DNA from 3 places in the Glutamicibacter sp. BW77 genome. Region 2 is predicted to be linked to each of the others. Evidence: riboswitches for the same ligand, from Rfam matches in the RefSeq annotation. Region 2 holds a riboswitch; each other region holds the start of a gene.

Region 1 (7,692 bases), on a different contig from region 2:
AATGCCGGAACATTGCCGGCCAGCAAAATGGCGTCGTACTGTTCGGGCAGGCCATGGCTGCGCAAAGAGGCGCTCTCCAGCTGATTCGCTGACAGCTGCCTGAACCAGGTCCCGTCGAATAGCTCTGCAGCTACTTCCAGGACTTGGGGTGTGGGGTCTATGCCGTAGGCATGGTGTCCCATGCGGCGCAGCGCATTGACCGTATTGCCCACGCCGCAGCCGATGTCCAGAACCTGTGATTCACGGTGGCATAGCATGTCAGTGAATCGGGCGACTACTTCCAAATCAGTACCGTCCAGAGTCAGCGCTCGCATCTTGGCCGCATATGCATCGTAGTTCGTGCCCATCTCCACAGTCTTGCATGAGCACAAGGCGTGAGCGACTTGTTTGCGCTTGTTGGCTGAAAATATGGCTCCGGATTAGGCATCCATGATAAACAAGACCTATGGCTAATACTGCTTTTAAGGGAACTCCCGTACAGACCATTGGTGAACTGCCAGCCGTAGGCTCGCAGGCTCCAGCATTCACCCTCACCGACACCGGCCTTGCAGATGTCACCAGCGAGTCGCTGGCTGGCCGCCGCGTAGTCCTGAACATCTTCCCATCAGTTGATACCGGTGTCTGCGCTGCCAGCGTTCGCCGTTTCAACGAACTGGCTGCCGGCCTGGAAAACACCACCGTAGTGTGCGTTTCCGCTGACCTGCCATTCGCCTTGGGCCGCTTCTGCGGTGCAGAGAACATCGAAAATGTGACCGCTGCTTCCGTGTTCCGCTCGGACTTTGGCTCGGACTACGGCGTGACCCAGGTAGATGGGCCACTAGCGGGCCTCTTGGCACGTTCCGTCGTCGTCTTGGACGAGACCGGCAAGGTCGTTTACACCCAGATCGTTCCGGAAATCACCACCGAGCCAGATTACGATGCTGCAATTGCAGCTCTGAGCTAGTCGCTTGTTCGCATCGATAATGATGCGCAGAAAATGCCCACCCGTGCTCGGGTGGGCATTTTGCGTCTAAACAATAAATGGGGTCAATGACTACCGTTTGCTCCACGCATACTTCGGCAGACGTTTATGATCTGAATCGGACGTAAAACATCGAATGAGATCTCGCTTATTCGGCGAGTTGCGGGTTTGGCTGATTGGTTAAGCAGTCTTACTAGCTTTTAGAGAGTGAGTAGGGGCGATCGAAACCGATAAATCTCGCCCCTGCAATTCATTAACGATGAAGCTTAGCGAGCTTGAAAAGCCGTTGACATCAATCTGTTCCTGAACAGTCCCACCTTCAGGCGTGCAAATGACTTTGATTTTTCCCTGATCCTGGTGCTTGTCATCCTGCCATACCACGGTGGACGAGGTGTCTTCGCCTTTGCGTCCAAGTACCGGCGAATATTGGCCACCATTCAGTGGAATTCCAACTGAGACAGTTTGGATCTTTTCTTCGATGGTCGTTTTGGTCGCCGCAATTTCATTTTTTTGCATCGGCACTAGCGACGGTCCTGTTGATGGTGTGGAGATTTCTGATTTGCCAACGGAGCAACCTGTGAATGAGAGGGCAAGTGCAACGATTGTTGCGAAAATTAGAGTGCTTTTTGATCTCAAGATTAATTCCTTGTTAGGCAGCAACTACTCGGAACTGGATTCCCGTAGGAGAAATTGCAGTCCCTGATCCGCTCGAAGTTTTGAATCCCGCAGTGTACTGCCGCCATTTGAAGATGTAGAAAGTGCTTTGTGGGCGAGCAACATACATTTGACGTGAGTTCATTTTAGACGACGCGGAAGACAAAATTGTAGTTAGCGAGCTTTGGACCGTGAAGTTCGTATTTGCGTTGAATGCTTTGATGCCCACACCTCCACCTGCAGACAAGCTAGCTGAGGCGGTGACTGAACGCGACAAATTGCCTTTCCCGCCTTTTCCTCCGATGCCACAGGACGACTCACTCGCACTCTTTTTGTTCAGCTTGCTGGTGGTCTCAACTTCAGGTTGTCGCAGGTTAGTCATGAGGCTCCTCAGCACGCGCACAGTCAGATCAGCCTATGATCGAAAATGTGAACGCTGAACAAATTGAGCAGACAGCAACCCGCAAAACTCTCAGGTTTGAGATCATCTTGGTTCTAGCCCTGTCTTTGGGGCAGAGCGCGGTGTATTCACTGATTAGTTTCGCCGACAAGGTGAGCCGTGCGCCGTTGCGCGACCAGACCACGTCGATGAATAATCCGTTAAACACGCGCGAATACTTCGACCTGTCCTATCAGTTGCTGGATATTTTCTTCGCACTGATCCCGGTTCTTCTCGCACTGTATTTGATGCACCGCACCCTGGGCCGAAGCGTGAAGGATGTAGGGTTCGACTTCCGCCGTCCGGGTAAAGATCTGTTACTTGGGGCCGGATTGTTTCTTGCCATGGGCCTTGGAACCCTGGGCGTATATGCCGCAGGCCGTGCCTTGGGAGTAACCACCGCGTTGTCCACGGCTAATCTTGGTGACTATTGGTGGAGCGTGCCGGTGCTGCTGCTTTCTGCCGTACGCCACGCGGTGCTTGAAGAAGTGATCATGCTCGGTTTCCTGTTTACCTACGGTAAGAAGCTGAACCTGGGACCGTGGACGCTGATTCTCGGATCTGCGCTGATCCGCGGTAGCTACCACCTCTACCAAGGCGTCGGCCCGATGCTGGGAAACATAGCCATGGGTGTGATTTTCGGTTGGATTTACCAGAAATATGGGCGAGTGATGCCGTTGGTGATCGCGCACTTCTTGTTGGACGCAGTGGGATTTGTCGGGTTCATGCTCTTCGGCCCCGCTATCGGTATCGGAGGCTAACCCCACAACGGCAAGCATTGCGCAATAGCAATAAACGACGTTTTCAACGGTACGTTTTACTTATGCAAATCAGTGAACTCAAACTGACCGAAATAGGCGAAGCAACAGCCCTGTGGCGGAGCGTCGAGCTTACGCGGCCATGGAATGATCCGGAGGCAGATGCACGTAAAACACTGGAGAATCAGAGCTCTACGATTCTTGCGGGACGTCATGAGCAAAGACTGGTAGCTACAGCCATGGTTGGGTTCGACGGACACCGAGGCTGGCTATATTACGTGGCGGTCCAACCCGGCATGCAGGGCCAGGGGTTTGGACAGGAGATTATGGGGGCAGCGTCGCGTTGGCTTGCTGAACAAGGGGTGCCCAAAGTACAGCTCATGGTGCGTACCGAGAACACTGATGTGATCGGATTTTACGAGCGGCTAGGCTACGAAGCTCAAGAAGTGGTGGTCCTAGGCAAAAGGCTTGGATAGTTGGAACGACAAAGGGTAGGCGAGGACGTTGCCGTCCGCACCTACCCTTTATTTCGACGTTCTTTGTTATAGCGTGACCAAACCATTGTCGGTTTCAAAGGTGACCGACAAGATGCCCGGAGTGCCGTTGGGTGCTTCGTATTCCATGCTCACCGCGCCAAGATTGACGTTCTCTGGCTGGCCTAGCCAGTCTAGGACGCGGTCGCGGGAACCAGCGATAGTGATGCTTTGAATCGCACCTACAGGCTCTAGAGCCTTCGAAGGGTGCAGATCCTCCGTTCCTGCGTCCCAGCGAAGCAAATACGGAACCTGCGGATCAGCGATGAGCCCCTTGATTCCAACTTGCTGCCAGGTGAGTTCGCGGCCGTCTGGGAACTTGCGGTTTCCCGGAACAGATTTACGTCCCAGCCGCTCTTCGGCGCTGGAGAGGTCTTCAACGGAAACGCACCATCCCATCCAGCCGCCGCCAAGCTCGGAGCGGGCTCGTACTGCCTGCCCAAACGGTGCTTTGTCGCTGGAAGGGTGGTTTAGAACTTCAACAACTTCTAGGTACTGGTTGTGCTTGAGCGGGAAAATTACATTCCGCGTTCCAAAACGCGGATGTACGCCCCCCTTGACGAATTCCAGGCCCAAAGCCTTGGAGATTCTTTCGGCGGTTGGCATGAGCCCATCGGGGCCACATGCGTAACTAACGTGATCTAGCCTCATCATGTGCCCCATCATGTCACTATGTGATCTCAGTCTCGACTTAGGCGACCCTAAGTGGTAATGGTGGGATCGAACAGTCTGCATAAATTTCTTCATTAAAGATCTATATGACCGATTGAGTCACGTTAAGCTATCTCATATTGCCAAATTCTTCGGCTATCGGGCAGACTTGAGTCAGGTCATGAGTCCCAGTAACAAGCCCCGGCTTACTGGGCGGCAACCCTCCGCCGCGGTGGGGTGCCCCGGGTGAAGACCTGGCCCTCGACGCACCAAGCGTTGAGGACAAGCGCGGGTTACCCCCTTCGAAAGCTCCTCGACGAGGAATTTGCCGTCGGTGTGTTTTTGAGTGGTGTACCCCCATAGTCGACAAACAATATGGAGGAAACCATGAGTAACAACTGGTCTTTTGAAACACGTCAGATCCATTCCGGGCAGCAACCAGATCCGGTCACCGGTGCGCGTGCCCTGCCGATTTTCCAAACCACGTCTTTTGTTTTCCCGAACGCCGAGAGCGCCGCGGCTCGCTTCGCACTGCAGGAGCTGGAGCCGATTTACACCCGTATCGGTAATCCAACGCAGGAAGCGGTCGAAAACCGTATCGCGGATCTTGAAGGCGGCGTCGGCGCACTGCTGGTCGCCTCGGGGCAGGCAGCAACCACCCTCGCAATTCTCAACTTGGCTCAGTCTGGAGACCACTTGGTGGCCAGCCCGAGCCTCTACGGTGGAACGCAGAACCTGCTCAAGCACACGCTGCGCAAGCTCGGTATCGAGGTCACCTTCGTGGCGGATCCAGACAACTTGGATCAGTGGCGTGCAGCGGTGAAGCCAAATACCAAGGCCTTCTTCGGTGAAGTCGTCTCCAACCCGCGCCAAGACATTTTGGACATCGAGGGAGTCTCACAGATTGCCCATGAGGTCGGGGTTCCACTGCTGGTTGATAACACCTTGGCAACCCCATATCTGATCCGCCCCATCGAGTGGGGCGCGGATATCGTCATCCACTCGGCCACCAAGTACCTCGGTGGTCACGGCACCGCCATTGCCGGCGTAATCGTGGACTCGGGCAAATTTGATTTTGCGAAGGATCCGGAACGTTTCCCGGACTTCAACACCCCCGATGAGTCCTACAACGGTTTGGTGTTCGCCCGCGATCTGGGCGTTGATGGCATCCTTGGTGCCAATCTTGCCTACATTCTGAAGGCTCGCGTGCAGTTGCTCCGCGATCTGGGCGCGGCTGTCGCACCGTTTAATGCTTTCCTTATTGCTCAAGGTCTGGAGACTTTGTCTCTGCGTATCGAGCGTCACGTGCAAAACGCGAAGGAAGTAGCCGTCTGGCTTGAAAGCCAGGAGCAGGTTGAAAAGGTCGCTTACGCTGGCCTGCCTTCCTCGCCGTGGTTTGAACGCGGACAGAAGTACTCGGCAAACGGTGTCGGCGCGATTATTGCCTTCGATATTGCTGGTGGACTCGAAGCTGGCAAGGCTTTTGTGGATGCGCTGGAGCTGCATTCACATGTGGCCAACCTCGGTGACGTTCGTTCGCTCGTCATCCACCCGGCGTCGACCACCCACGCGCAATTGACCGAAGACGAACGTCTGGCCGCCGGTGTGCGTCCGGGCCTCGTTCGGTTGAGTGTGGGACTTGAAAACATCAAGGATATTCTCGCTGATCTGCAACTTGGTTTTGCTGCCACTAAGCAGCTCTCTCACCAGGAATTGCAGGAAACCCTTTAGGCATGGCATCCATAGTGACTACCGAAGAAACTCTGCCATCGCAGGAACTTACCGACGGGCAAGACGGCATTTTGCGTCGTGCGTTCGTGGGGGAGTACACCTTCGAAACCGGTGGCTACCTACCGCAGATCGAGTTGGCCTACGAAACATGGGGCCAGCTTAACGCGGAGGGGACCAACGCGGTGCTGGTGAAGCACGCGTTGACCGGTGATGCGCACGTATCGCGCGGAGATTCGCAGACCCCGGGCTGGTGGGAAGATTTTGTCGGCCCCGGGCTAACTGTTGATACCGACAAGTATTTTGTCGTGGCCATCAACATCATCGGTGGTTGCAATGGGTCCACCGGACCTAGTTCGCCAGATGAGCACGGCAACGCCTGGGGTTCACGCTTCCCCTTTATTACCATCAAGGATTCCGTGCGCCTCGAAGCGCGGTTGGCCGACCTGCTCGGGGTGCACTCCTGGCATACGGTCATCGGCGGTTCCATGGGTGGGGCACGAGCCCTTGAATGGGCGGTTGAATTCCCGCAACGCGTAAAGAACGTGGTGGTGATGGCCTCCACGGCGCAAGCCACGGCAGAACAGATCGCTTTTGCGCAGGTGCAGACCGAGGCCATTCGCCTCGATCCCAACTTTGCGCAGGGCGACTACTATGCCAACGGAGTGCGCCCGGATGCCGGATTGGGCCTGGCTCGACGCCTGGCGCATATTACCTATCGTTCGGAGGCTGAGCTTGAAGCGCGGTTTGCGCGTAATGCGCAGACCGGCGAACAGCCGTTTGTTACAACACGCGGCCCACGCGGCCGATACCAGGTGGAAAGCTATCTTGATCACCAGGCGACCAAGCTGGTTCATCGTTTTGACGCGAATAGCTACCTGGTGCTCACCGAGGCTTTGATGAGCCATGACGTGGCGCGCGGTTACGAATCGCTCACGGTTGCGCTGGCTCGACTGGAGAAGGTGAATGTGGTGGTCGCCGCGGTCAACAGCGACCGGTTGTACTTCCCGGCGCAGTCTGAACTGCTCGCCGCCTCGTTGCCGAAGCCTAAGCCGGTGCATTACATCGATTCACCGATTGGACATGACGGTTTCCTGACGGACGCCAAGCAACTTGGACCGGTACTGACCGCCCTAGTCTTTGATGACTAAGGGCTAAAAACTAAGCAGTCATATACATTTGGGACGTGGATTTTCGCACCAGTAATCGGTGCAACAAACCACGTCCCATTTGTTTTGTGTCTTTATTTTTGTCCGGGAGCGCTATCTCCAGCACCCAGCGAGGCATTCGGCGGCTGCACGGCGAAGGGCGTGGGAAGCGGTCTTTTTGCGCTAACTCCATCACCGGAAGACTGGTGGCGAATCCTGCGCAGGATCCACGGACCAAAGTACTCGCGAGCCCATTGCAGGTCTTCAATTCGTGCTTCGCGCCAGCTTCGGGTTGCGTGTTCTAATTGCGCGTCCATGACGCGTTCGTGGGGAACGTTCAGTGCATCGAGCACCATTGCGGAGATCACTTGGTGGCCCGCGGGGGAAAAGTGCAAGCGATCCGGATCCCACATTTGTGTTTGGCGCAGCTCGCTCAATGCCCAGAGATCTCCCACGACTGCGTCATGACGTTGGGCGATGGCACGGACGTTTTCGTTGTAAATTGCGACCTTGCCACGAATCCCACCAAGTACCGGGGTGTCGCGAATGTCCGGGCCGGTCAGTAAAACAATGGTGGCCCCAGTGCCACTTAACTCATTGATGGCGCCATCTAGCTTTTCGGCGATTTTATCCGGGTCGCCGCCGGGCCGGATGACATCATTTCCGCCCGCGCAAATGCTGATCAAATCCGGTTTAAGCGCGATTGCTGGTTCAAGCTGTTCTGCAACTATTTGATTGATTAGCCGTCCGCGGATGGCTAAGTTTGCATAGGCGAAATCCGGAACGGTGGTACTTAATTGCTGGGCGACGCGGTCAGCCC
Region 2 (7,692 bases):
CTGGTACTACCCACAGGCGGGTGAAACCATGGACGAAGCGGTGTACCGTGAATGCGCCGCGGTGCGCGAATCGGTGGGCATGCTCGACGCCAGTACGTTGGGCAAAATTGAGATCCGTGGCACGGACGCAGCAGAATTCCTCAACCGCATCTACACCAACGGCTACACCAAGCTAAAAGTTGGCATGGGCCGCTACGGCGTCATGTGCAAGGCCGACGGCATGATCTTCGATGACGGGGTGACCCTGCGACTGGCCGAGGACCGTTTCTTGATGCACACCACCACCGGTGGCGCCGCAGATGTGCTGGACTGGATGGAAGAATGGGCGCAGACTGAATGGCCTGAGCTGGATGTCGTCTTCACCTCGGTTACCGAGCAGCTGGCCACCGTCGCGGTGGTTGGTCCGAACTCCCGTAAGGTGATCGCCAAGCTTGCACCGCACCTGGATGTTTCCAACGAGGCCTTCAAATTCATGGCCTTTGTGGACACCACCTTGGAGAACGGCACCCCGGCCCGGATCAGTCGGATTTCCTTCTCCGGTGAGCTGGCCTTCGAAATCGCGGTGCCAAGCTGGTACGGATTGCGCACCTGGGAAGCGGTATACGCCGCCGGCCAGGAATTCAACATCACCCCGTACGGCACCGAAACCATGCACGTGCTGCGTGCCGAGAAGGGATTCATCATCGTCGGCCAGGACACCGACGGCACGGTGACCCCGCAGGATGCCGGCATGGAATGGGTTGTTTCCAAGCTCAAGGACTTCATTGGGAATCGTTCCTTCAGCCGCCAGGACAATCAGCGCGAGGACCGCAAGCAGCTGGTCTCCGTGTTGCCGGTAGACAAGTCCTTGCGCTTGCCAGAAGGTGCGGCCCTGGTTTCCGCGCAAGCGCTGAGCGAAAACGGGATCACCCCAATGGAAGGCTGGGTCACCAGCTCCTACAACTCCCCGGCACTGGGCCGCACCTTTGGCCTGGCGCTAATCAAGAACGGGCGCAATCGCATCGGCGAAGTGCTCAAAACCCCATACGGCGGCCAGCTGGTCGACGTGGTGGTTTCAGAAACCGTCCTCTACGATCCGGAAGGCAGCCGCCGAGATGGCTAAGCACAGTGTTATCGAATCAACCACCGAGCTACGCCGCTCACCGGCAGCGCACCTCGATCAGCTCATGGCCGCGGCCACCGTCACCGGGCAACGCGCCGTCGCATTACGCGAGATTGCTTTCTCCACCCAGATCTCGCTGCGTGCGGTTCCGGGGAGCGCCGGCCATCAAGCTCTGGCACAGGCTACCGGTGTGGGCTTGCCGCAACAGGTCGGTCAAGTGTCCGGAGACGTGTCAGGCACCGCGGTGCTCTGGTTGGGGCCGGACGAATTTTCGGTCTTCAACGCCGCCGGTGAAGATCTGAGCCCCACCTTGGAAGCTGCCTTGGCTGAGCATGAAGGCCAAGTCACCGACCTGTCGGCAAACCGTACGGTGCTCGAGCTCACCGGTCAGGCAGCATCCTTGGTGCTTCGCAAGAGCTGCCCGGCAGACCTACACCCACGCAGTTTTGCGGTCAACCAGGCGATCACCACCACGCTGGCTAACGTGCCCATCCTGCTCTGGCGCACCACCGAAAATGGTTGGTACCTGATGCCACGCGCCTCATTCACCGAGCATGTGGTGCATTGGTTGGTCGACGCAATGAACGAGTTTGCTTCGGAACCGGTAATCTAGCCACAGAACGATCACCACCTACCAAGTTCGCTTGGGAGAATGGCTGCAACCGTTGGGTCGGTCCAAACTGGACCGACCCAATAGTTGCCTGCACTAGGTTTCAAAGACGAACCACGGAAGGACCTTGATGGGCGACCAGATCCGACACATACTGACGTTGCAGTGCCCCGAGGGCATGGGCATCGCACACGATGTCACCGGCTTTTTAGTAGAACACGAACGCACCATCGTTGAACTGAAACAGTATGACGATATGTCCTCCCAACGCCTCTTCATGCGTGTGGACTTCTCCGGGGATGACGTCCCTGGCCTGCTGGAAAAGATGCGCGAAGAATTTGCGCCAATCGCCGCCGAGCGCCAGATGGATTGGCAGCTTCGTGAGCGCGGACAACGCACCAAAGTGCTCATCATGGTCTCTAAATTTGAGCACTGCCTCAACGACCTGTTGCACCGTGCGCACACCGGCTCGCTGCCTATCGACATTGTTGGTGTGGTCTCTAACCACCCTGATCACCGTTCGCTGGTGGAATGGCACAAGGTCCCCTTCCACCACATCCCGGTCACCAAGGACACCAAGCCTGCCGCCGAAGCGAAGCTGGAAGAGATCATCGAGAGGACCGGCACCGAACTGGTGGTGCTCGCGCGCTATATGCAGATCTTCTCCGATAAGCTATCCACCAAGCTTTCGGGACGCACCATTAATATCCACCACTCCTTCCTGCCTTCCTTTAAAGGAGCCAAGCCGTACCACCAGGCCTGGGACCGCGGGGTGAAGACCGTGGGAGCTACGGCGCACTATGTGAACGCAGAGCTCGATGAGGGGCCGATTATCGCCCAGCAGGTCCAAGAGGTGGACCACACTTACACCGCCGAGGACTTGGTGATCGCCGGGCGCGATACCGAGGCCAAGGCGCTGTCCAATGCGGTGAAGTGGCACTGTGAGGGACGGGTGTTCCTCTGGGGCAACCGCACCGTGGTGCTGCGCTAAATACTGTTCAAAATTTGATGCCCGGCGCCAAGTGCCGGGCATCAAGTGTTGGGGTTAACGCCCTACTTAGTTGTTACTGGCCGCGTGATTACTGGTCGCGGCCGGCGCTGAGGAAACACCTCAAGGCTCGGGTTGGACCGACCTTCTGAACCAGATATGGAAAGTCGGCCCACTGTTCGGGGATCAGCTGTTGGCTGTCACAACCCCACAGCCCGCCATCGATATTTAGAGTGCGCAACCGGTCATGCAGCGCGAACTCAGCGGTCAGATCCGACGCAGCTCGCAAGGCGGTGTCCACTGCGTCCGGTAGCAGCGAAAGAATCAAGGCAAATAATTCGGGGTTCATCCCAACTTTTTCCCACCGCTGCGCATAGTCGCGCCAGAGCTCAGGACGCAATGCAGAGGTCCCGTGAAGCAGTCCGCGACTGACACTGTTCAAGCCCATAAACTGGGAAAACTTATTATCGTAGAGCCCCGCCGGAGTGTAGTTGTGCTCTAGTAGCACCGCGGTCCACCGGCGTTCCCAGGCCAGCCTAGAATTTTTGGCTGCCAGCTCGGTTTGTGGCAACCCATACGCGTCAATTAGCTCGGAATGAGACATGGTGGTTCCTTTCATCAACTTGTCCTCGGATGTTCACCGCGGACCGGTTCTTCCCCTGGGGCACCCCACTGATGGAGGAGGGTTGCCGCGTAGTCAGCCAGGTACTTAGGACTACGGCTCTTGAACCTGATAAACAGCATAAACCAGTGCACCGACACTTTAGCTTGACCAATATTTGTCGCATACATAGAACTCGGCATTGACCTTCACCGGCATGAATGTTCGGCGTAGAATATGGCAAACGTAGACACAGGGCTCAACCTGGTTGCGTGTGCGTCATCCGGTGCCGTATTTTGCCCGGTGGTAGCCCTAGATCGTGGGGATCAAGGGCTTCGGGAATTTGCCGTCAAAGTCGTAATCCTATGATGGTGGCCCGGCAGTACGGGCAATTTGCGCGGTGTTCCAGACACAGCGCACGCTGTAAACAGGGGACAATCCAATGAACGGCATCAAGAAGTCCAGATTATTGACGCTTATCACCGCCGGCATCGCCAGTGCCGGCCTTCTGTTGGCAGGCATGGCACCGGCCACGGCACTTGCACCAACCACGCGAAGCAATAGTACCGTGGTGATCAACTACGTAAATTTGGGTGATTCGTATTCTGCCGGCTTTGGCTCGGGATCTATTAAGCCCGGTCCCTTCGACGGTTGTCTGCAAACCACCGGCCCGTCACACGTAACCAATATCGATCAGTTACCTGGCGTCAAACTCACCGCCGATGCGGCCTGCACAGGCTTTAACACTGCACAGATTGCTCAGGTCGCGGCCGGGGTAGCTCCACAACTGGCGGAAGCAGATCTGGTTACCCTCACCTTGGGTGGAAATAATTTGCAGTGGGGTGAAACCGTCGCAGCCTGTGCCAGTGGGAGCACCGCAGAGAAATGCCAGGGGATGCTGAAACTCGGCTACGCGTCCATGCCGGCACTGCGTGCGGATGTGCGATCCACACTCAAACAGATCGATGCGGCCACCGGCGCAAAGATCCTCGTGCTGGGCTATCCGCGGTTGTTCACCAGTTCTCACGGCGACCAGCCATTGATCACGGCCAAGAACGCACGGGCACTGAATAAGTTAGGGGACACGCTTAATCGAACTATCAAGGCTGCCACCAAAGGCACGGATAGCTCCTTCGTTTCGGTGACCGGAGCGTTTATGAACCATGGGGTGGGTGCCACCCAATCCTGGATCAGTTTTAATCTGGCTAACCTTGAAGACCCGTTCAACTTGCACCCAACCACCACCGGTTATCTCAACGGGTACTACCCAGCGGTCAAGCGCCACATTAACCTGAAAAAATTGGCGCATCACGACCGGTATCAGCACAAGCATTCACACTCGCGGCATCATCACGGCTAACTTCGAGCGCGAGCATGTTTGGGTTCCGGATAACTTGCGGGACCCCAACAGCGTGCCTTCCAGCCGGTTTAGCCTAGGCCAGTAAGGGAGCTCAAGACGTTTCTAGAATGTTGCAGACAACGCAGAAACTCCCTGTCATAATGGGTTTAACGGCGAAAGTAAGTCGTGAGTGAAGCCGAAGATCAACTCGGCCTGATCAGTGGGAGTACAGATGACCGAGCGTATTTTTCTCGTTGGTGTTGAGCCTGGACAGTCGCCTTCGGTGCTGGAAGCCGTCATTGGACTGGCTGCGCCTACTGACACAAAAATCATGTGCATCTACGTAGATTCCGGACGTTTTGTCACCGAGCGGCTACCCACCGGAGAAATCATCGCCGACACCACTTTCGACGGCGAAGAACAGATCCCACAGGATTTCTCTCCAGATCTGGCTGCACAACTCACCGCGTCCTTCGAAGGCCACAACGTGCGCTGGGAAGCTCGCAGCGTCGCTGGAGATCCTGCCAAGGCATTGGCTCGTGTTGCCGAGCAGCTCGACGCCCAGCTAATCGCCATTGGCACCCGGCGACCGGGGATACGTAGCCGCATGGAAGAGCTCATGGACGGGTCAATCGCGGTCGCGCTGAGCCACAAACAAAGCCGTCCGGTCCTGGTAGTGCCGCAAAGTCCGCAACTATCTGATATCCCGGCCGAAGCGAAGTAACCTAGCTTCGCTTCGAGGCGAAAACTCGGTCCAGCCTCTCGCGCTGAATTACGATGAGTCCATGACTTCGCACAACGTAGATCTCGCTATTATTGGCTCGGGTTCGGGCAACTCGCTAATTACCAATTACTGGGATGACAAGAAGGTGGCTATCGCCGAAGGCTCAACCTTCGGCGGGACCTGCCTGAACGTTGGGTGTATCCCGACGAAGATGTTTGTTCGCCCGGCCCATCTGGCGCGCGGTGTGGAGGAGGCTGCACGTCTCGGCGTGAAAATGTCGGTAGAGAATGTTGACTGGCCAGCCATGCGTGATCGAATCTTTGGCCGAATTGACGCGATCTCCTCCGGCGGTGAGGACTACCGCGAACGGTTAGAAAACGTCGAACTCATCTCCCAGTACGTCACCTTAGGGCAAGACAATACGCTGACCGCTCAGGATGGCACGACGATCTCCGCCAAACAGCTCGTCATTGCCGCCGGCTCCCGCCCCAGCATGCCCAATATCGAAGGTATCGAACTTGACGCGGTGCACACCTCCGATAGCGTCATGCGTCTGGACAAACTGCCAGAGTCTTTGGTGATTATCGGTGGCGGTTACATTGCTTGCGAGTTTGCCGCCATGTTCTCCGGACTCGGCACCAAGGTCACCCAGCTGGTGCGCTCCGGAGCGTTGATGCGCCAGCTAGACACCGAAATTTCCGACGCCTACAACAAGGAAGCCGCCGCTCACTGGACGGTTCGTTATCACACCGAGGCGAAGGCTCTTCGTCAGGCAGATTCCGGTCTGGATGTGGTTTTGGGAGATGAAACATTGAGCGCCGACGCGGTACTGGTCGCTATTGGGCGAATCCCTAACACCGACAAAATTGGTGCCGAAAAAGCCGGGCTGGACCTCCACCAAGACGGGCGACTCAAAGTCGACGAATACCAGCGGGTGCTACGCGCAGGTAAACCCGTCACCGGTCTCTACGCACTCGGTGACATTAGCTCCGCGGCGCAGCTGAAGCATGTGGCCAACTACGAGGCACGCCTGGTTGCCTACAACCTAGAACACCCAGAATCCTTGCGTAAAAACTCGAACAGAGCGGTACCGGCTGCGGTGTTCACTCACCCGGAGATCGCAATCATTGGGCTCACCGAAGAGGAAGCACGTGAACAGCTTGGCGCGGAAAACCTCACGGTGAAGACGCAGAAGTTCGGAGATACTGCCTACGGTTGGGCAATGGAAGAACAGACCGGATTGTTCAAGGTGTTGGCTGACAAGCGCACCGGCAAGCTGGTCGGTGCCCACGCGATGGGCCCGGAATCTTCAAACCTGATCCAGCCGGTCATCATGGCGATGAATCTGGATATTGATGCACATACCGCGGCCACCGGTCAGTACTGGATTCACCCGGCGCTGATGGAAGTCGTGGAGAACGCGCTCCTCGGATTGGACGTCCCGGACTCCGGCTTGCTTTAGACCTCGAAATACAGCTGAAGATGCAACTTGCACCCGGGATTAAATAGCGCATCACAGGCTGGGCAAGTGTTCGTCTTGAGGTATTCGTTGACGCTTAGTTGAAGGGAGCAGACCCCGCAGAGTACTGCGGGGTCTGTGAACCTCTCAACAGGCCAAAGCACTACCGGATGCCCGGCAGTTTCTTCATGGCAGAGGTGGCATGGGTAGTACTTACCGCAGCAGTAATGCTTGATCGCAATGACGTCGATGTCCTGGTGGTAGTGCGCGCACCGAGTCTGCAAATCGACGTTAACCCCATAAACCTCAGGTTTTTCACTCATGAGTTCTCCTATTCCTACACCGAGACTACTGGCCGGTGAAGGCCCTGAGTCAAATATGTGCGTTGGCATTGGCCCACAGCTCTTCAACTGAGCTCGCCTCTTAGTCCACACTTTAGATTGTCTCGACGGAATCCAAATGTTCGTTTTTAGACGCACCAGGTGATTCCCAAAGTGCGTGATCTGTCGATGTGTAGTGGGTGTACCTTCAATCTGCGCAGCTCTTTGCGTTCAGAAGATCTTGAATAGATGTCGGCTTAAGATTGCGCACCGCGGGTGAGTCTCGCCGTTTCGCTGATTTGGTCAATCATGACCATAGTCGGGTGGCCCTCTAACTCTGCATCACTGCACAACCGTTTGAGCATTTTATGGAGTACAGCGAATTCTTCGGTAACAACCTGACGCACACTGTGCGCTGGTGCACCCTCGATGTGCGAAAGAGGTTACTGGTTTACGACGTTTTTACCTACCATCACACTGTGACCTAGGACATACTCATTCTTAGTCATCACTGGTGGGTCCGGGTTCGGACCCTCACGCTGGAAGGAA
Region 3 (7,692 bases), on a different contig from region 2:
GGCAAATTCTTAGCCATCGTTTTGCATGTTGCTGAAGCGCGAGTAGTGGCCTTGGAAGGCCACGGTGATGGTCTTGGTAGGACCTGCACGGTGCTTAGCGATGATCACGTCGGCTTCACCCGGACGATTTTCCTTGTCATACACGTCATCACGGTGCAGCAAGATGACCATGTCGGCGTCCTGCTCGATCGAACCCGATTCACGAAGGTCCGAAATCATTGGCTTCTTGTCGGTACGTTGCTCGGAACCACGGTTCAGCTGCGACAGGGCAACCAGCGGAACGTCTAGCTCCTTGGCCAGCAGCTTGAGGTTACGTGAGAACTCAGAGACTTCCTGCTGACGCGATTCCACGCGCTTACCGGAACTCATCAGCTGGAGGTAGTCCAGGATGATCATGCGCAGCTCATTGCGTTGCTTGAGCCGGCGGCATTTCGCACGAATTTCCATCATGGACATATTCGGCGAATCGTCGATGAATAGTGGCGCTTCGTTCAGCCGTCCCATGGTGGTGGCAATCTTGGTCCACTGCGCGTCTTCTACCGAACCCTTACGCAGGTCCTGGAGCTGAATGGACGCTTCCGCCGAGAGCAGTCGCATCGCAATTTCATTGCGGCCCATTTCCAAGGAGAAGAAGACGGTAGCCATATTGTTCTTAATGGCCGCCGAGCGGGCGAAATCCAGAGCAAAGGTTGATTTACCCACTGCCGGACGGGCCGCGATGATAATCATCTGTCCGCCCTTCAAACCTTGGGTCAGCTCGTCGAATTCGTAGAATCCGGTAGGCACACCGGTAATTCCGTCGCCGGCATTGGCGGCGTTCTCGATTTCATCAACTGTTCCTTCGATGATGTCCGAGAGGCGTACGTAGTCTTCACTATTTCGGTTTTCGGCAACCTTGTAGACCTCAGCCTGGGCTTCATTCACGATGGCGTCAACTTCGCCATCTGGCGAGTAACCCATCTGCACGATACGTGTTCCGGCATCCACCAGACGGCGAAGCACCGCCCGCTCACGGACAATCTCAGCGTAGTAGCCGGCGTTTGCGGCCGTTGGTACCTGTTGGATGAGATTGTGCAGATAGGCAGCTCCACCGACGCGGGCGATTTCGCTGCGCTTGGTGAGCAGATCCGAGACGGTCACTGCATCGGCAGGTTCACCACGACCGTAGAGATCGATAATTGCATCGAAGATTGACTCGTGGGCTGGACGATAAAAATCTGTTCCACGCAACACCTCAACCACGTCGGCGATGGCATCTTTAGACAGCATCATGCCGCCGAGAACCGACATTTCGGCAGGAATATCCTGCGGCGGGGTACGACCCGCCTCAGAACCCTGACTTTCGTAGACCGGTTCCGCACTCATAACAGACACTTCCATCCCCTATTGAACCTCTGGGAAATACCCTTGTGCCCCGATGGCAACGCTCAAGCATGTCACTGCCGACCGACGCTATAGCGTCAGCGGTACCTGTGGATATATCAGTCCCAAAGCCAACACTAGGTCTCTTATCTATAGCCGTAAACTCGGTTATCCACAAGATCTGTGGATAAGCATGCTCTCGCTGTGGATGACCCTGTGCGTGACTTGGGGAGAAGCTTGTGGATTACCACACTTAAACTCATTGAACTATGAGTTGACTAGTATAAATATATTTTGACGCCTGTGGATAGAAAGTTTATTTCTTTGTAGAGACAATCTTCTCAACTTACGTTATCCACAGGATAAAGTCCGGAATTACGGTGTATTTCGCCTTATGATGGAACTTATCCACGCACTGTCCACATGCATGTGGACAGTTTTGTGGATAATCAACAGTCTTAGAAGTCGGTAGTCACAGCGACTATAAGCTACTGAGTCGTAACTTTGGGCGAAGTAATCCACAATTAAGCTCAAAGTCGCCCGCGTCGACTTGTGACGCACGGAGTCCCGGCATCAACTCGAGACCTACTGCTTAAACAGCATCGCGCCGCCGGCCTCTTGATCAAGAGGCCGGCGGCGCGAAAAAGCTATTTAGACGAATTCCGGGACCGGTAACGAGTGAAATCGTGAATCATGGAAGATCGATGGAAGATGCTCGGCCAGCTTATGGCCATGAACTTCTAGCAGTACCACCCAGTGATCTCCCGCTTCTACCTCACTATAAATTGAGGTGTCGAGCCATAGTGTGGAGTCCTCAATGAACAATGAACCATCGGCGCTACTGTGTGTATTAATACCGAGGAACCGATCGCCCTTCTTCGATGCGATCTGCCCGCAGACTCCTTCATTGCGCTCACTGAGCACTGAGACACCTATGCGGTTAGCACCGCGCAACTTTGGCCAGGTATTTGAGGTTTTCTGCACCGCAAACATCACTAACGCGGGTTCCAGTGAGACCCCCACGGTGAACGAGGAGGCAACAATTCCCGTCTTCTCACCGTCGATATCGGCGCAAAGCGCGGCAACTCCGGATGGGTGCTGCGCGAAAACTTTGCGTAACGTCAGCGCGTCAAGCTCTTGATTCAAAGACATGCTTTGCTTCCTTTACTTCATACACATCGGTACGGCGACGGTCGGCGACAGGACAAAAGCACCTACTGCTTACTTTGGCCCGCCGTCGAAGGTTTTACGCCTCGATGTGCGGTACTTGTATCGTGCGGTGTTGCACGACACCGAATCCTCACCTGGAGCACCCCGCTACCGTATAGAGGGTTGCCGGCCAGCTAGCCAGGGCTTTTGCTGACGCTCATGATTCTGATTAAACGATATTGGGCAACGTGCGTAACCGTCAAACAAATCGCTTCGCAAATCGAAATATTCGAGCTGAAATTCGATGAGTACCCATTTTTTGTTGGCAAATCAGAAAATTATTCATTTTTAGCGCTGCTCAGACTTATCCCAAAACTCCCTTGCGCATTAAACCAAAGTTGCTAGCCTGATCCCATGCGTCCCGGACCAGTAGCCATCGGTAAAACCACTGCTTACCTCGGTATTGCCCTGGCCTGCGCTGTTTCCATAACGGCCTGCACTGCGCAGCCATCAGCACCACCAGTCAACGTCTCCAACAGTGGTTCTGCATCACAAACAGCCGAACCCCGCATCGTTGCCGATGAGCTAAATGCTCCCTGGTCAATGGTTTTCGCGGAGAGTACGCTCTTGGTTTCAGAACGTGATTCTGGACGAATATTGGAAATAGACACGGAAGGAAATCAGCGGCAAGTTAGCAAACTCAACGACGTAGTTCATGGTGGTGAGGGTGGACTGCTCGGGCTGGCTTATCAACGGCCATACCTGTTCGCCTATTCGACCGCCGCCGAGGGGAATCGAATCCAGCGCTTTGAGGTAACTGGAGAGGCTGGAAATCTGAGCCTCACAAATCCACAAACGCTTATTTCAGGGCTACCTTCGGCAACGATCCACAATGGCGGACGGTTGGCCATCGGACCAGATTTGATGCTCTACGCAACCGTTGGTGATGCCGGAAATGAATCTTTGGCCCAAGACCTAGACAGCTTCGGCGGAAAGATCTTGCGACTAACCATCAACGGTGAAGTTCCGGAAGATAATCCTTTTCCCGATTCTCCGGTGTTTAGCTTCGGTCATCGTAATCCGCAGGGACTCGCCTGGGCTAGCGATGGAACCATGTACGCCAGCGAGTTTGGGCAAAACCGCTGGGACGAGCTGAACCTGATCAGAGCGGGTGCCAACTACGGGTGGCCGGTCACCGAAGGTATCGCCAATAATGCTGACTACGTTGACCCGCTCCAGCAATGGAGCACTGAGTCTGCGAGCCCTAGTGGCATGAGTATTCACCAGGACGTACTTTATGTGGCTAACTTGCGTGGTGAACGGTTGCGAATCATCGATTTGAGCTCACCGAGTGATTCCACCGAAGCCTTCACCGGCCGCTACGGAAGGTTTCGGGACGCAGTAGTCACTGCTGCCGGAGAGCTTTGGGTATTGACCAATAACACCGATGGCCGCGGTACCGCACAGGAATCTGATGACAAGATTCTCGGTATTTTTCCCGCAAAGTTTAGTCAGTGACATAGTCACTGACCGCTGAATTTCGCCCACTCGACGCAATGAGACTGCGTTTCTTTGTTTGACCCTGAGGTTCATGCCACGATATTAGATGGAAGTGCTTCAGCTCACATGGACAAATTGAAGTAAACCACAACGATGAATCGAAGGATGTCGCGCACATGGTCATGACTCAGGCAAACCATTCGGAACTCACCCCTCTGCGTTTCCTACAGCGCTCGGCCGAGGTTTATCCATCCAAGACCGCGATCATTCACGGCTCACGAAATTACAGCTACGCACAATTTGAGTCCCGTGTGCAACGCTTTGCGCAGGCCATCAAGACGCGTATTAACCCAGGTGACCGGGTAGCCGTGTTGGCCCCCAATACTCCAGAAATGCTGATGGCGCACTACGCGGTACCACTGGCAGGAGGCGTGCTGATCGCTTTAAATACGCGACTCACCGCCCACGAGCTGCGCTACATCATGGATCACTCCGAGGCGAAGCTACTTTTTGCCGACACCGAGCTGTTAGCTAATACTTCAACCTTGCGTGCCGAGATTCTGAGCCTCGAAGCGTTGATCGAGATCACCGATGACCAGTACACCGGCCAACGCCCCGAGGTAGCGGTGGACGGGACGCTAGAGGAGCTGCTTGATACTGCCTCGACGGCGGAACCGCTGGCCTACGAGGTGGCAGATGAGCGCGCACCCATCGCCTTGAACTACACCTCGGGCACCACGGGGAAACCCAAGGGAGTGCTCTACTCGCATCGCGGCAGCTACCTGAACTCGCTCTCCGAGGCGCACCACCAGGGATTCACCACCCAAACCCGCTACCTCTGGACACTGCCAATGTTCCACTGCAATGGGTGGTGCACACCCTGGGCGGTCACCGCAGCCGGCGGCACCCACCTTTGCCTGCGTGGTGTCCGCGAAGATGCAGTCTGGGATGGCATTGAAGAACTTGGCGCAACACACCTCTGCGGGGCTCCCACGGTCTGCTCGATCATTGCCGATGCGCCGCGCGCTCACCCGCTCCAGGCACCACTGCGCATCACCACCGCGGGCGCACCACCTTCGCCAGCAATTATCGCCAAGCTCCAAAAATTGGGTATCGAGGTAGTCCACGTGTACGGCCTGACTGAGGTCTATGGTCCCTACACGATCTGTGAATACCAAGACGAGTGGAATCAGCTGGGCGAAGATGAGCGTGCATCCCTGCTCTCCCGCCAGGGCGTGGGCATGCTGACCGCAGAAAGCGCCCGGATAGTTGACGAGAATATGGGCGATGTTCCCGCCGATGGACAGACCATGGGTGAGATTGTTTTGCGCGGAAACAACGTCATGATTGGCTACTACCGTGACGAAGCGGCCACAGAACAGGCATTTGCCGGCGGCTGGTTCCACACCGGGGATCTTGGGGTGATGCATCCCGACGGCTATATCCAGGTACGCGACCGGGCGAAGGACATTATCATTTCTGGCGGCGAGAACATCTCCACCATTGAGGTGGAACAGGCGTTGGCTTCTCACCCGGAAGTGTTGGACTTGGCAGTCGTGGGGGTGCCTGATGAGAAGTGGGGAGAGCGTCCGGTCGCCTACGTCATCCGAGCCAGCGGGTCCACCCTAGATGAGGAGACCTTGATCGGTTTTGCTCGGGAAAAACTTGCCGGATATAAGGTTCCACGAACCATCGTTTTCCCACAGGATCTGCCACGTACCTCCACCGGCAAGGTACAAAAGAATGTCCTGCGCGCTCAAGGGTTGAGCGAAACTAAATGACCGTGGACCGGCCTTCACTTCAGGGTTCCGGGCAGGCCCGGGCAGGCGTAAGGTGAGTTGCACTTAGCTCATTACACCGGGAGTTCTCATGCCTGCGACATATACCTTTGACGTGTTTTCGAGCCTCGACGGATTTGGCGGCGCCTCGGGAAATTGGGGTGGTTACTGGGGCAAACAAGGCCCCGAACTTCTAGCCCGCCGTTTAGAGCAGTATGCATCCCCCTGTCATATGGTTTTCGGCTCCAACACCTTCAAGCTGTTCTCACAGTTTTGGGCGCAGGCCGACAAATATTCGGATGTTGATGACCCGTGGGGCGAGGCGATGCATAAACAACCCGCCACCGTCATTTCTAATACGCTGACCGGTGTCTTGGACTGGCCCGATGCCTCGCTAGAGCGTGGTGACGCGCTAGCGGTGGTGCCGCGGTTAAAAGCTGAATCCACGGTCCCACTGCGTTCGCACGGGTCTTTGTCTATGAATAGGGCACTTATGGCAGCGGGGCTGGTTGATTTTATTCAGCTAACCATCTTCCCTGCACTGACTGGGCTCACGGGTCAGGATCCAATCTTCGCCGGCGTCGAGGATTTTGACCTTGAACTTGTGGATTCAAGGTTGCTTGATGGGCGTATCCAAGAATTAATTTATCGTCCTAGCCTGCATCATTAAGAACGTCAGGCAGCGGCTCACAAATCTCGAAGTTTGGCGTCATACTCAAAATGGACGCTCCCACAAGTAGTAATTCACTATAAGCTCGGAGATAAACACCAGATAATCACTTCTTGCTTAGGAAACTACCGTGCCACAGCGAAAAATAATTCCGGCTGTTCTTGGCGTCATCGCTGCCTTGGCAATGGTCTCGTGCACCGTGCCTCCAACGACCACGGAACCATCTAGTCCATCAGCCCACGAGTCGAAACTGGCCCCCTCGCCTCCCGCATCCCTTGCAGATCTAACCCCGCAAATGCTCAAATCCGCAAAGATTCCGTCGATGTGTGGCTTCCCAGCGGGAAAACTCGTCGACGGAGCGCTGCCTGCAAAACATCCGGAATACCCCAACGCGAGCGCTCCAACCCTTGCAGACTCGAAGCTCACCGTAGCCGCTGACCTCACCGGCGACGGGGTGAAAGAATTGGTCACGGCGTTCTACTGCGACAAGGGCGGCGTAGCGTGGCCAGCACACATCCAGCTTTTTCAGAGCACAGCGCAGGGCATCGCCCCGCTGGGTAAGCCGTTCCAGATGGGTGATGTTAACGGCGGGGCACGCGGGATTCCCAGCTCTTTGAAAGTCGACGGCAAGAAATTGGTCATCGCTGACCGGGAACTTTTGACCACCGAGCCGGCCGCAGCTCCCAGCGGACAGATTAAGGCGACCTTAGCTTGGAACGGTAAGCAGTTAGTCGCCGAGTCCATAGAAGATTTGGCTGCGACAGACCGAGGAATCTTGGATCTCTCACTGGTCAACGGAACGTGGTGTCCAGGTGATGATGTCACCGCCGAGCATTCCCCTGACTGCTTAGAAATTAAGTATCCTCAGGTCACCCATGCAAACGGTGACGTTGCAGTTCTCAACTTCTGGGTCAACAACGGTTTTACGACGTTGAACTACTCCGATGCACCGTTAGCCATGTTCTATGCACCGGGAACCAAAATTGCAGATCCTGCGAACCCGAACGTGCCGACCGGCCACTTGAACGAAGTGCGCATGTACAACAACCAGACTCAGGGATTTTACCTTCGCGAAGCTAAATAAGAGATAGTTAAAGCGAAGGCTGGACCTTGATTCAAAAGAGTCAGGGTCCAGCCTAAAGCGATCTTGAGCTACTTAGCTAAGCGCATATCACCGGTCTCGAAGAAGCGCTGATGCATGGCAAGCGCCTCACCCAACAGGTGTGGGGTGTG

Evidence for each region. Region 2 has a riboswitch for S-adenosylmethionine ahead of CIK74_RS09225 (hypothetical protein). Riboswitches for the same ligand answer to the same signal wherever they lie in the genome.
Region 1: another riboswitch for S-adenosylmethionine. It lies ahead of CIK74_RS13505 (bifunctional o-acetylhomoserine/o-acetylserine sulfhydrylase); the one in region 2 lies ahead of CIK74_RS09225 (hypothetical protein).
Region 3: another riboswitch for S-adenosylmethionine. It lies ahead of CIK74_RS07340 (flavin reductase family protein); the one in region 2 lies ahead of CIK74_RS09225 (hypothetical protein).

What each region holds. Positions count from the first base shown of each region.
Region 1 is NZ_NRGT01000073.1:235,999-243,690, forward strand. It holds gene CIK74_RS13470 (class I SAM-dependent methyltransferase) at 1-347, opposite strand, end outside; gene tpx (thiol peroxidase) at 446-943, shown strand; gene CIK74_RS13480 (hypothetical protein) at 1,142-1,597, opposite strand; gene CIK74_RS13485 (hypothetical protein) at 1,611-1,997, opposite strand; gene CIK74_RS13490 (type II CAAX endopeptidase family protein) at 2,033-2,815, shown strand; gene CIK74_RS13495 (GNAT family acetyltransferase) at 2,878-3,288, shown strand; gene CIK74_RS13500 (VOC family protein) at 3,355-3,999, opposite strand; SAM riboswitch class IV at 4,174-4,291, shown strand; gene CIK74_RS13505 (bifunctional o-acetylhomoserine/o-acetylserine sulfhydrylase) at 4,372-5,727, shown strand; gene CIK74_RS13510 (homoserine O-acetyltransferase) at 5,730-6,875, shown strand; gene CIK74_RS13515 (SGNH/GDSL hydrolase family protein) at 6,968-7,692, opposite strand, start outside.
Region 2 is NZ_NRGT01000057.1:188,996-196,687, reverse strand. It holds gene CIK74_RS09240 (sarcosine oxidase subunit alpha family protein) at 1-1,102, shown strand, start outside; gene soxG (sarcosine oxidase subunit gamma family protein) at 1,095-1,715, shown strand; gene purU (formyltetrahydrofolate deformylase) at 1,843-2,703, shown strand; gene CIK74_RS09225 (hypothetical protein) at 2,792-3,304, opposite strand; SAM riboswitch class IV at 3,315-3,430, opposite strand; gene CIK74_RS09220 (GDSL-type esterase/lipase family protein) at 3,744-4,661, shown strand; gene CIK74_RS09215 (universal stress protein) at 4,873-5,364, shown strand; gene CIK74_RS09210 (mycothione reductase) at 5,426-6,826, shown strand; gene CIK74_RS09205 (CHY zinc finger protein) at 6,823-7,146, opposite strand.
Region 3 is NZ_NRGT01000051.1:37,549-45,240, reverse strand. It holds gene dnaB (replicative DNA helicase) at 10-1,365, opposite strand; gene CIK74_RS07340 (flavin reductase family protein) at 2,014-2,514, opposite strand; SAM riboswitch class IV at 2,621-2,736, opposite strand; gene CIK74_RS07335 (PQQ-dependent sugar dehydrogenase) at 2,926-4,029, shown strand; gene CIK74_RS07330 (acyl--CoA ligase family protein) at 4,188-5,792, shown strand; gene CIK74_RS07325 (dihydrofolate reductase family protein) at 5,881-6,459, shown strand; gene CIK74_RS07320 (hypothetical protein) at 6,590-7,543, shown strand; gene CIK74_RS07315 (acetyl-CoA hydrolase/transferase family protein) at 7,612-7,692, opposite strand, start outside.